4 regions of the Serratia fonticola genome follow, and region 2 is predicted to be linked to each of the others. Evidence: predicted binding sites of a transcription regulator. Region 2 holds the regulator's gene; each other region holds the start of a gene.
The links. Region 2 encodes Fur, which represses iron uptake genes when iron is present. Its sites were predicted from a motif close to ATAATAATGAGAACNACTATCAA; they were not measured.

Region 1 (3,234 bases), 1.6 Mb from region 2:
TCAATTCCCAGAGGGCCAAGCAACACCAGGCTGAGCAGGAGAAAGAGAAATTTTTGCATAACAAAAATGGCACATCCGAATGACAAAGAGGACTAGAGTAGAGCTCCCAACCGCAAATGGGAAGCGATAACGTATTGATGACAGACAGGAAACCGTTTGCGCTTGATTTTCCCTGGCGCGATCATTTTACCGCGGGTTGGCGGTAATAAAGCGCTGAAATGGTATCTGCAACGTAGCGCGCCTGGTGTTTGGCATCATCCAGCGCCCGGTGTGGTGTGCCTTCAAACGGACGCTGTTTCTTGGGATTGAAACCATGCAACTCAGCCAGCGTAATGATAGTGCGGGCGTCTTGGGTATCCCAGAACTTCCAGGGGCAAGGCATTGCCAACTGGTGGTAGGCATGTTCCAGGATCGAGCAATCAAACTCTTTGCCATTGCCCCAGACTTTCACCGTGTCGGTGCTGTGCATGTGAATAAAACGGCTCAGGTTGGTTAATACCCGCTTGAGACTTTCGCTGCCTCCGAAGGCCTGTTTACGAGCTTCGTCTGACTGTTTTGCCCACCACGTCACGGTATCCAGACTGATTGTCCGGCCCGGTTGTTCCTGCTGGCTGTTCACTGCTGCTTCAAATTCTGCCCCTAACTCACCGGTCTTGGGGTTAAAAAACACGCCGGCAACCACCAGGATCACCGCGCTCGGGGTAATATCCAGTGTTTCAATATCTAGCATCAAATGGTTCATGGGGTCTCCAGGCTGAACAAGCTCGTGATGGTACTGCATACAGTCTGGCAGAATATCCAGTTACTTTGAAATAGGCGAAAACGGTCTGTTCACGGTATGATGACTTTAGTCATGTTGCAGAGTTGGTAGCTAGCGTTGAGAACACTTATTTTTATTCTATGTATGATCGGCTATCTGCTGGTATTAGGCTATTTTGGCGTTTACGTTACCGATAAAATCTGCGAAAACGCGCAAAACTTAAGTAAAATCTGCCGCATGGTGGATATCTCTGAACCTCACATCCCACAGTCACACGTCACCCCAGATAGTCGCGGGTGACTAATAGCGTCAATATCGCCGTTATCCCGATTAACACGGCCCATTGGCGCCAACCAAAGCGCGCCAACCCTTCCTGTTGCACCTTGTTAGTGTTGAATTGCCTAACGGTTAGAGTACCAGCCAGTAACATTGTTATGACGATCCAAACCAGGCTCAGGCTGGCGGTGGAGAACTCAGTGTGCAAAATATTGGCGTAATACAGTCGCATGGTCATAAAGTAGATCAGCAATACCCAGCTGAACCCTGTTCGTTTCTTCAGGATCTGGCTGAGCAGAAAAGCGATAAACAGGCTATGAGCCATGGAGATTAACGGTGATTCAAAGGGGTGGCGGACGCAAGTGTTGTATACCGCCAGATAGAGATTAAAGATCAGTAACGCATACACCGTATAAACATACCAGCCATAGACCACTTTCAGTCTTCTGGAGGGGGCAGGGATAGGATTTGCTGTTTGAGTCATGCACACTCCTTGAGTTATCCAGATTTATAGCATTTAACAGCTAAATGAAAACTAAACGGCTCAGGAGCATAAGCTGCTGAGGTAAAGGTTTTCTCCAGGATGACGTACCAATCATAAACCCATAAACTCGCCTGAAACGCCCATCACCAGAGTGCATTTTGCTACTTGAATTCATTGATGGTAAAGATAATAATTATCATTGTTATTAGTATTTATTATCTAACAACATCAGAGCACCGTGACCTCTGTACGCCAAACTGGCCAGCGTTGCCGGCGCGGTACGTTTTCGGTGCAATTTCAATAGATCCCATGGGGAATACAGGTATGCCTGCGTTTTTTCCTGCCAGTCGTTCTTATCTTTACTGCTCGCTAGCGATTTTCCTGCCATTGACCTCTTTTGCTGAAGATACCCTCGTGGTCACGGCCAAACCCGCCGATACGGCGGAAACGGCAACGCATGGCTATGAGGCCAGCACCAGCCAGGGGGCCACTAAAACGGATCGGCCCCTGGTGCTCACCGCGCAATCCGTCTCAGTCGTAACACGCCAACAGATGAGCGACCAAGGGGCTTTGACGGTTAACGATGCGCTGAAATATACCCCAGGCGTTTTCACTAACTTTTCTGGTGGCGCGACGCGTTACGATACTATCGCTCTGCGCGGTTTCCACGGTGGCGACGTCAATAACACCTTCCTGAACGGCCTGCGCCTGCTTAGCGACGGCGGCAGTTATAACGCTTTGCAGATCGACCCTTGGTTCCTGGAACGCATTGACGTGATTAAGGGCCCGTCTTCCGTGATGTATGGGCAAAGTATCCCTGGTGGGTTAGTGGCGATGACCAGCAAACGGCCGCAGTTTGCCACTGAAAACCACGTTAATGTCATGGCCGGCAACAACAATACCAAAGGCGGTGCGTTTGATTCGACTGGGGCATTGAACGAGCAGTGGGCATACCGTTTGACCGGTATTACCCGCAGCAGCGACACCATGTATGACCATCAGCGTGAAGAGCGCTATGCGATTTCGCCTTCGTTGCTGTGGCAACCGGATGAAAATACCTCATTATTGTTGCAGGCCAATCTGCAAAAAGATCCTTCCGGTGGCTACCACAGCGCGGTGCCGTCAGACGGCAGCATTTATACCACCAGTGGGGACAAACTGGGCCGGGGATTTTTTGACGGCGAAAGCAGCCGCAATGTGTTCAAACGTTGGCAGCAAATCTACAGTTATGACTTCTCGCATAGTTTTAACGACGTCTGGTCATTCCGTCAAAACGCCAGCTACACCCACTCCAACGTAGAGCTGGAGCAGGTTTACCAGATTGGCTGGAACGCCGACCGCAGCGAGTTGAACCGTTGGTACAGCGGCTCCAATACGTCGTTGGATGCTTATGCCGTGGATAACCAACTGGCGGCGGAGTTCGCGACTGGTGCGCTGGAACACAAGGTGATGCTGGGGCTGGATTATCAACGTTTTACCAATAACCTGTGGGAAGAGTCTGGTTCGGCCACGCCGTTGAACCCGTTCACCGGCGTTTCCGGCGGGCCAGATATCACTATTCTCAGTCACACCGACTCTAAACGGCGTTATGAGCAGACCGGCGTCTATCTGCAGGACGAAGTCAGCCTCTACAACTGGTATCTCAACCTTTCCGGGCGTGTTGACCGTTTGGAAACCAAGAATACCGTGCTGAATACCGATTCTACCGATGCCC
Region 2 (3,234 bases):
CCAACCCCGATGGAAGTTAAAGTCCATGCGAAGGATATTGACCTGAGCAAAGGCGTGGCGCTGGAGCTGAGCGCGTTGACCAAGCCAGCGGCAGATGCTGCAGCCGAGCGTTTTGCCTTGCTGGGCATTGAGAGCCAGGCGAACGGTTATCCGATCAAGACGGATATCAAGCCAGCGGCATTCAAAGGCGATCAGGCCGTGCCAGGTGCCTACCAACTGAAGATTGGCGAGAAAGGTGCCGAGATCGTTGGTTTCGATCAGACCGGCGTGTTCTATGGTCTGCAATCCATCCTGTCGCTGATCCCATCCGACGGCAGCAAGAAGATCGCGACTCTGGATGCCAAAGATGCACCGCGCTTCCAATACCGCGGCATTTTCCTGGACGTAGCGCGTAACTTCCACCAAAAAGACGCCGTATTGCGCCTGCTGGATCAAATGGCAGCCTACAAGCTGAACAAATTCCACTTCCACCTGACGGATGACGAAGGTTGGCGCATTGAGATCCCTGGCCTGCCAGAGTTGACCGAAGTGGGCGGCCAGCGTTGTCATGACCTGAGCGAGACCACCTGCCTGATGCCACAATACGGCTCTGGCCCGGCACCGCACGGTGGCTTCTTCTCCCGTCAGGACTATATCGACATCGTTAAATATGCTCAGGCACGCCAGATTGAAGTGATCCCTGAAATCGACATGCCGGCGCACGCCCGTGCGGCGATTACTTCCATGGAAGCTCGCTACAAGAAGCTGCTGGCCGAAGGGAAAGAGAAAGAGGCCAACGAGTTCCGCCTGGTGGATCCGACCGATACCTCCAATACCACCTCTGTACAGTACTTCAACCGTCAGAGCTACCTGAACCCATGCCTGGATTCCTCCAAGAACTTCGTGGACAAAGTGATTGGCGAAGTGGCTCAGATGCACAAAGAGGCCGGTCAGCCGCTGAAAACCTGGCACTTTGGTGGGGACGAAGCGAAGAACATCCGTCTGGGCGCTGGCTATACCGACGTGAAAAACCCGGAAGCGGGCAAGGGCATCCTCGATCTGAGCAAAGAAGACAAGCCGTGGGCCAAATCGCAGGTTTGTCAGGCCATCATCAAAGACGGCAAAGTGGAAGATATGGAACACTTGCCAAGCTACTTCGGTCTGGAAGTCAGCCAGTTGGTGAAAGCGCACGGCATTGACAGAATGCAGGCGTGGCAGGACGGCCTGAAAGATGCCAAAGACTCGAAGGCCTTCGCGACCAAGCATGTGGCGGTGAACTTCTGGGATACCCTGTACTGGGGTGGTTTCGACTCGGCTAACGACTGGGCGAACAAGGGATATGACGTGGTGATCTCTAACCCGGACTACGTCTACATGGACTTCCCGTATGAAGTCAGCCCGGACGAGCACGGTTACTACTGGGGCACCCGTTTCAGCGACGAGCAGAAGATCTTCAGCTTTGCGCCGAACAACCTGCCGCAGAACGCCGAAACCTCGGTTGACCGTGACGGTAACCACTTCACCGCCAAGAGCGACAAACCATGGCCGGGCGCATATGGTCTTTCCGCCCAACTGTGGAGCGAAGTGGTGCGTACCGACCAGCAGATGGAATACATGATTTACCCACGTGCTGTGTCGCTGGCAGAACGTGCATGGCACCGCGCCAGCTGGGAGCAGGATTACAAAGCTGGCCGTGAGTACAAAGGTGGCGAAACCCATCAGGTCGATACCAAAACTCTGGATCAGGACTGGCTGCGCTTTGCCAACCTGATTGGCCAACGTGAGCTGGCCAAGATGGATAAAGCGGGTGTGAGCTATCGCCTGCCGGTCCCAGGTGCACGCATCATCGGTGGCAAGTTGGAGGCGAATATCGCTCTGCCGGGCCTGGGAATTGAATATTCCACCGACGGCGGCAAACAGTGGCAGCGTTATGACGATAAAGCACGCCCATCCGTAGCGGGTGACGTGCAAATCCGTGCAATCAGCCCGGATGGCAAACGCTTCAGCCGTGCCGAGCCAGTGAAAGCGTAAGTGAGAACTCCGCCCACCTACGTGTCGGTAGAGGGGCGGAGATAGTGCGAGGTGAGAGCAAACTGCAATTGTGATAATTGAGTGGATATTTTTCCCCGGCCTGTCCGGGGATTTTTTTGCCTATCATCCGGGCATAAAAAAACCGCCATTTAGGCGGTTTTCGCGTTCTGGCTGGCCAGAATCAGTTCTTGTTGTGCAGCGTTTCGTTCTCGCGGCAATCACCGGTTTCACAGTGGCCGTACAGGTACAGGCTGTGGTTGGTGAGCTTGATACCGTGTTGCTTGGCGATATCGCGCTGACGCACTTCGATGGATTCGTCGCTGAACTCGATCACTTTGCCGCAGTCCAGGCAAATCAGGTGATCGTGGTGGTGTTGCTGAGTCAGTTCGAAAACCGACTTGCCACCTTCAAAATTGTGGCGGGTCACAATACCTGCGTCGTCAAACTGGTTCAGCACGCGGTATACCGTGGCCAGACCAATTTCTTCACCCATATCTATCAGTTTTTTGTACAGATCTTCCGCACTGACGTGATGGCATGCCGGATCCTGCAAGACTTCCAGGATTTTGAGTCGCGGAAGAGTGACTTTTAAGCCAGCCTTCTTCAATGCGGAGTTGTTATCAGTCATGCGGATTCAGTCCTGTTACTATGCTAATCAAGTTGAGGCGTTCTCGCCTATGGCATCGGTTGGCACAAAGCGTTAATTGCGTCTCATTATAGAACCGGTTGCTGCAAATAGAAACCGCCGGTTGTTAACAAACATATCTTTGCACGTTTACAGGGTAATCATGCAAAGCTTTGATGGATGGGATAAACCGATATCTCAGTCTACCGTGGCGAGGTAGGAAGTTACAAACTTGTAGCTTCTATTGCTCTAATCCGTGATGCCGATAACAGAAGGGCGCGCTCTACGGCGCCCTTACTATGTGTTACCTATCCGCCGGGGCAGAGGCTTAGCCGACGATCTCGGCCAGGCTCAGCTCTTCAGTGATTTGCTTGACCCAGGCGTCTACACGTTCGTTGGTCAGCTCAGGTTGACGATCTTCGTCAATGGCCAGCCCGACAAAGTGGTCATCGTCTGCCAGACCCTTGGAGGCTTCAAAATGGTAGCCTTTGGTTGGCCAGTGGCCGACGATGGCCGCACCGCGTGGTTCAATGATGTCGCGGATGGTGCCCATCGCATCGCAGAAATATTCCGCGTAGTCTTCCTGATCGCCACAGCCA
Region 3 (3,234 bases), 1.0 Mb from region 2:
CTTAACCGGGTAGCCAAACTGGGGATGCCGATGGTGGGTGTCGATCCGGCGCTGGTGCTATGTTACCGCGACGAGTATCAAGAAATTCTCGGGGCCGAACGGGGGAGTTTCCAGGTGCAACTGGTCCATGAATGGTTGCAAAAGTTGCTGGCAGAACGTGCGGAACAGCCTGCCACCGGGGAAGCCTGGTATCTGTTTGGCCACTGTACCGAAACCACCGCATTACCGGCGAGTACCCAGCAGTGGGCTGACATCTTTGCCCGTTTTGGCGCCAAGTTGGAAAACGTCAGCGTGGGTTGCTGTGGCATGGCGGGCACTTACGGTCACGAAGCCAAGAATCTGCAAAATTCGCTGGGGATTTATGAGCTATCATGGCATCAGGCGCTACAACGTTTGCCAAGGCAACGCTGTCTGGCGACCGGTTATTCTTGCCGCAGCCAGGTTAAACGCATTGAAGGCAATGGCGTGCGGCATCCATTACAGGCACTTCTGGAGATGATTGCGTGAAGCTGTGGAAACGTGAAACAACGCTGGAACAACTCAACCAAAGCGGCGAAGGATGTATGGTGGCCCATGTGGGCATTCAGTTTACCCGCTTGGAAGATGACTATTTAGAGGCGGTGATGCCCGTCGATCACCGCACTACCCAGCCGTTTGGCCTGTTACACGGCGGGGCTTCGGTGGTACTGGCCGAGTCGATGGGTTCAATGGCGGGTTATCTGTGCACCGAAGGGGAACAAAAGGTGGTGGGGCTGGAGATTAACGCCAACCACCTGCGCGCGGTATTTAAAGGGCAGGTGCGCGGGGTTTGTCGTGCGTTACACGCTGGCCGCCGCAATCAGGTCTGGCAGATCGAGATCTTCGACGATCGCGATCGCCTGTGCTGTACCTCGCGGCTGACCACGGCTGTATTGGAGTAACTCCTACCCCGCAGGTTTTCGCCTGCGGGGCAAACGTTACAGCTGGAACGGTACCCGTTTCACAAAATCCTTCTGAAAAGCGGTAGCCTTGTCCCAGCCGCCTTCCATCGAATATTTCTGGCAAATCAGCGTTAGCGTATGCCGGGCAAAATGATAGCACTGCACGCGGAACAGCTGACAACGCTGTGGGTTGTTGATCTCGACGATCAGCCGGTTATGCAGTTTGCTCAGCGCATGCAGATAACTCTCGTCATCGCCATTTTCTAGGCATAAATTCGCCATGCCCAAGCTGACACCGTTGTAACGCTTCAGATGATTGATGTTGCATTCCGGCCGCTGTAGCGCCGCTTCCGCCATATAGAAATCCACCGTGGCATCACGGATGTTGAACTTGTATTCATCAATTTTGCTCAGCAGCCACGCATTCATCGAGATAGCCATAGGTCCACGCCCAATTAAAGCTTAATGATAATCATTATCATATTTGCAGCTGTGGCGATGATCAATGCTCCCCGCAGATTTTTTTCTGTTGTGGGTCTTTTGACCCTCACGGGCTAAAAACACGCGAGCGACTAGACTTAAAGCAGGGAAAGGCATTTTTCAGACAGACAAAATGCAGAAATAGGTATTTTCTATGAATGTTTAAAACAGACGACTTATCCGATGCTATAACCTTGTCGGGGCAGCGGGATAAGCCGTACGAGATATGATGAATTGCTATGAATTCAGAGGGATAAAAATTATCCCCGAGTCTATTTTGCCTGGATACGCCATCAGTTTATCGTGTTGCCGAGCGTAAATCCGGGCGTTTGGTAAATACCCCCGCAAAACAAACGGTTGAAGTGATAATCATTATCACTAACATGGGCGGTAAGCCAGATCGGCTGTAGTAAAACACGAATGTGAGGTAGGCCATATGCATACGGAAGATGTTGGTACTTTTTCCTTGGCAGACAACGTCTGGCAAGGCATTTCGCTGAGCGACAGCGCGGTGAAGCAGATAATCAGACTCATGCAGCAGGATGCCCAGGTGAAAGGGTTGCAACTCGGCGTCAAACAATCTGGCTGTGCGGGCTTTGCCTACGTACTGGATTTGACCCGCGAACCAGCCAGCGACGATCTGTTGTTCGAACGTGACGGGGCCAAGCTATTCGTGCCGCTCAAAGCGATGCCGTTTATCGATGGCACCACGGTAGATTTTGTTCGGGAAGGGCTGAATCAGATGTTCAAATTTAATAACCCTAAAGCTCAGAACGCCTGCGGATGCGGTGAGAGCTTTGGCGTTTAAGCGATGCAATCAACATGACACGAAGCAACGTAGAAACAGCGAAAGATGTACCGGCTTGGGTCAGCGAAGGTCGCTACAAGGAAGGATTCTTTACCCAACTGGCCACCGATGAGTTGGCCAAAGGTATCAACGAAGAGGTGGTACGCGCCATCTCGGCCAAGCGTAACGAACCCGAGTGGATGCTGGAATTCCGCCTGGAGGCTTACCGTGCCTGGCTGCAAATGGAAGAGCCACACTGGCTGAAAGCTAACTATGACAAGCTGAACTATCAGGATTACAGCTACTATTCAGCGCCGTCCTGCGGCAGCTGTGATGACGCCTGCGGTTCTCAGCCTGGGGCGGAGCAGCAGCCTGGCGCCAGTACGGAAAACGGCTACCTGACCAGCGAAGTTGAACTGGCGTTTAATCAACTGGGTGTACCGGTGCGTGAAGGTAGTGAAGTGGCGGTAGATGCCATTTTCGACTCGGTTTCTGTCGCGACCACTTACCGTGAAAAGCTGGCGGAGAGCGGGGTGATCTTCTGCTCGTTCGGTGAGGCCATTCACGACCATCCAGACTTAGTCCGTAAGTATCTGGGCCGAGTGGTGCCGCATAACGACAACTTCTTTGCCGCACTCAACGCTGCGGTGGCTTCCGACGGCACCTTCGTCTACGTGCCGAAGGGCGTACGCTGCCCAATGGAGCTTTCCACCTATTTCCGCATTAACGCCGCGAAAACCGGTCAGTTTGAACGCACCATTCTGATTGCCGATGAAGGCAGCTATGTCAGCTACATTGAAGGCTGCTCAGCGCCGGTACGCGACAGCTATCAACTGCATGCGGCGGTAGTAGAAGTGATCCTGCATAAAGACGCCGAAGTGAAGTATTCCACGGTGCAAAACTGGTTCTCCGGCGGCGGCGAAAGCAAGGGCGGCATTCTTAACTTCGTCACCAAGCGTGCGCTGTGTGAGGGCTCAGGGTCCAAAATGTCCTGGACACAGTCTGAAACCGGCTCGGCTATCACCTGGAAATACCCAAGCGTGATCT
Region 4 (3,234 bases), 2.1 Mb from region 2:
GCAGATAGTGGCGATCGACTGGTAGCGGGCATCGGCAATCACCAGCGCGGGATCTTCCTGCTGCTGCTGTTGCAGCGCTAACCTGGAATGTGCCAGCAGCTCGGTGGCTTTCCCGGCCAACTGATGGCTGTAGATGTCGCCCTCCAGCATTTGCAGAGCCAACCAGCGCCGCTGTTCGGTGGGCAATTGTTGAGGCATGGCCTCGGTCAGCGTAGTGATTTCGTCTAGCAGCAGCGGCGGATAGGCCACCAGCGCTTTTAACTGGTTGAAGCGATGATTATCGATGGTCTGTTTCAGCAGGCCAATGCCGTCGGCCTTGGTAGAAACCATGGATACCACCGGACAGCCAAGGCGCTCGGCCAGGGCGGCGACATCGATCTCAATATTCTGGCTCTTGGCAATATCTTGCATGTTCAAGGCCACGATGCACGGAATACCCAGCTCCAGCAGTTGCAGCGTCAGGTAGAGGTTGCGTTCCAGGTTGGAGGCATCGACCACGTTGATCAGCATATCCGCATCACCGCTCAGGATGTAATGACAGGCGATCTGCTCATCCAGCGAGGTTTGTTCGGAGATGGTGGTGAGTGAGTAGGTGCCAGGTAAATCCACCAGCGTGACCTGTGACTGCGGCGTCGTGAACTGGCCTTCTTTACGCTCAACCGTCACCCCAGCCCAGTTACCGACCCGCTGGCGCGACCCGGTGAGCTGGTTGAACAGCGTCGTCTTGCCCGAGTTCGGGTTACCGATTAAGCCAATAGTGATTTTTTTCATAAACCAACGTGATATCAGTAAATTAAGTATCGGCCGCGTTTGCACACGGCAACTGCCTGAGGCGGGGACAGCGCGTTACGGTTGGCTATCTAGCAGGATCAGGTCTAAATCTTTTTTCCGCAGTACCAGGCTAACGCGGCGAGTCTTTATTTCTATCGGGTCACCAAGCGGTGCCACGCGGACTACGTCAAACTGCGAGCCGGGCAGCATGCCAAGCGACAGCAATTTCTGGCGGTAGGCCGGGCTAATCTCGCTGGAGAAGCCGGTGATTTTATAGGTATGTTTAGGAAGCAGCTGCATATTGCCTTCTCAATGAGTTGGGAATTCCCACAGGAATGCCACCTTCAGACCATTTGCTACCCAGACAACTTGCGAAAAGATGAATGGGGCCAGAAGCGCCGAGTTATGAAGCAGAGCAAGGAATACGCAGAATCATAGTGATAACAATTATCGTATTCAATACGGAATGTATGGGCAATTGTAAGTATTGTCACATCTGCAATGGACGCCTTGCCAGCCTTAGTTTTAGCATTAAGCCAAACGCACTGCAAATGAGCGCAAAAGGTTAATTAAGTTGCAAATTTGTGCATTTTCTTGCAGTGATGAAACAGTTGTAGCTCTATTAGCGTGGCTGAACGTTTTATGGCGCAGATCTGGCAACATCGCCTGCTGTAAATGAGAGGGGTAAGTATTTGTGTTTACGGCACAATCGACGTCCTGAAAGGGCGGTGTTAATAAGGGTGTTAACAACGGGGCATTTTTACCGGTATGGGGGCTGAAAGCGATGACGCGAAACAGGGTGACAAAAAAATCGCCATTTTATTGCGGCAGGTCAAAATTGTCGGGCTGCCGCAACCAGTGGCGCTAGAAAAGATGAAAGCCAGGGGAACGAGCAACTGGCTAAATTTTTCTACTAAAGTTGAACATGACTTTCAAGCAAATAAATTCCATGGCGATGAGCTACCTAATACCATCATGCTAATATCAAACGATATAAAAACCCCATCATGGACTACGTTGTCGCGCACAATTCCGCTCTACTAGAAGCGCCAGGCGCGACAAGTATCCTTCTCTACGAGGTCAGGACGATGTTACAGCAGCATGACGCTACCCCGGCAATCGGCATCGATTTAGGCACCACCAATAGCCTGATCAGTGTCTGGCAAGACGGGGAGTCGCGCTTAATCCCCAACGCGCTCAATGAATTTCTTACCCCCTCGGTCGTCAGCATTGATGAAGATGGGTCAATATTGGTTGGCCGCTCTGCGTTATCTCGCCTGACGACCCACCCACAAAAGACGGCAGCGTTGTTTAAACGTTACATGGGCAGCAAGAAGAAATTCAAACTGGATCAACAGACGTTTGACGCCCCAGAGCTATCGGCGATCGTGCTGAAATCGCTGAAATCAGACGCAGAGAGTTTTCTTGGCCAGCCGATCCGCGACGTGGTGATTTCGGTACCTGCCTATTTTAGCGATGAGCAACGCAAGCAGACCCGTTTTGCCGCTGAGCTGGCCGGTTTAAATGCGGTGCGGCTGATTAATGAACCGACTGCGGCTTCGATGGCTTATGGCCTGCACACCCAGGGGGTTGGCCGTACTTTGGTGTTTGACCTGGGTGGAGGCACTTTTGACGTCACGGTATTGGAATATGATCTGCCGCTGATTGAGGTGCACGCTTCTGCGGGGGATAACTATCTTGGCGGTGAAGATTTTACCCAGGCAATCATTAAAGCCTGCCTCAACGAATGGCAACTGAACGCCTCGCAGATCGCGCCCCATGATATGGCACGGTTGTATGATTGCGTCGAGCAGTGGAAATGCCAACTTAATCAGCAACAGGGCTCGCATCAGCTGCATTGGCAATGGCAGGATCGGCAATGGGAAATAGAGCTGGATGAACGTAAAGCAGGGGAGATCTGGTTGCCACTGCTTAATCGCCTGCGCGCACCGATTGAACAGGTGTTGCACGATGCTCGTTTGCAACCGCAGCAGATGGATCACCTGGTATTGGTCGGCGGAGCCACTAAGCTGAACACCATCCAAAAACTGGTGGTGAAGCTATTTGGTCAGTTGCCGCATCAGCACCTCGATCCCAGAACCATCGTAGCGCTAGGTGCCGCAGTACATGCCGCCTGCCGCCTGCGCGATCAGAATATCGACGAAGTGATCCTGACGGATGTCTGCCCCTATACGCTGGGCATCGCTACCTCGAATGCGGATCGGCATGGGATTTTCTCACCGATCCTGGAACGTAATACCGTGGTCCCGACTTCACGGGTTGAAAGCTTCACCACGACGCATGTGGAGCAAAAGGCGATCCGGATAGCGATCTATCAGGGTGAAAGCCCACATGTTGACAACAATATCCTGGTGGATGAGTTTACCGTGCCGGTAAAACCTAACGGCCATATTCAATCACTGGACGTTCGTTTCAGTTACGATATCAATGGGCTGTTAGAGG

Region 1: WN53_RS22425 (TonB-dependent siderophore receptor) is a predicted target of Fur. The motif match lies at 1,704-1,726, and genes of this name have one in related genera.
Region 3: sufA (Fe-S cluster assembly scaffold SufA) is a predicted target of Fur. The motif match lies at 1,763-1,785, and genes of this name have one in related genera.
Region 4: feoA (ferrous iron transporter A) is a predicted target of Fur. The motif match lies at 1,203-1,225, and genes of this name have one in related genera.

What each region holds. Positions count from the first base shown of each region.
Region 1 is NZ_CP011254.1:5,061,920-5,065,153, reverse strand. Features, by position in the region: gene WN53_RS22445 (multidrug effflux MFS transporter) at 1-59, opposite strand, end outside; gene WN53_RS22440 (3'-5' exonuclease) at 182-742, opposite strand; gene WN53_RS22430 (hypothetical protein) at 1,038-1,520, opposite strand; gene WN53_RS22425 (TonB-dependent siderophore receptor) at 1,845-3,234, shown strand, end outside.
Region 2 is NZ_CP011254.1:3,509,895-3,513,128, forward strand. Features, by position in the region: gene WN53_RS15615 (beta-N-acetylhexosaminidase) at 1-2,010, shown strand, start outside; gene fur (ferric iron uptake transcriptional regulator) at 2,192-2,638, opposite strand; gene fldA (flavodoxin FldA) at 2,964-3,234, opposite strand, start outside.
Region 3 is NZ_CP011254.1:4,532,549-4,535,782, forward strand. Features, by position in the region: gene ydiJ (D-2-hydroxyglutarate dehydrogenase YdiJ) at 1-507, shown strand, start outside; gene menI (1,4-dihydroxy-2-naphthoyl-CoA hydrolase) at 504-920, shown strand; gene WN53_RS20070 (hypothetical protein) at 957-1,361, opposite strand; gene sufA (Fe-S cluster assembly scaffold SufA) at 1,837-2,208, shown strand; gene sufB (Fe-S cluster assembly protein SufB) at 2,223-3,234, shown strand, end outside.
Region 4 is NZ_CP011254.1:1,410,245-1,413,478, reverse strand. Features, by position in the region: gene feoB (Fe(2+) transporter permease subunit FeoB) at 1-771, opposite strand, end outside; gene feoA (ferrous iron transporter A) at 847-1,071, opposite strand; gene WN53_RS06285 (hypothetical protein) at 1,540-1,815, shown strand; gene WN53_RS06280 (molecular chaperone HscC) at 1,860-3,234, shown strand, end outside.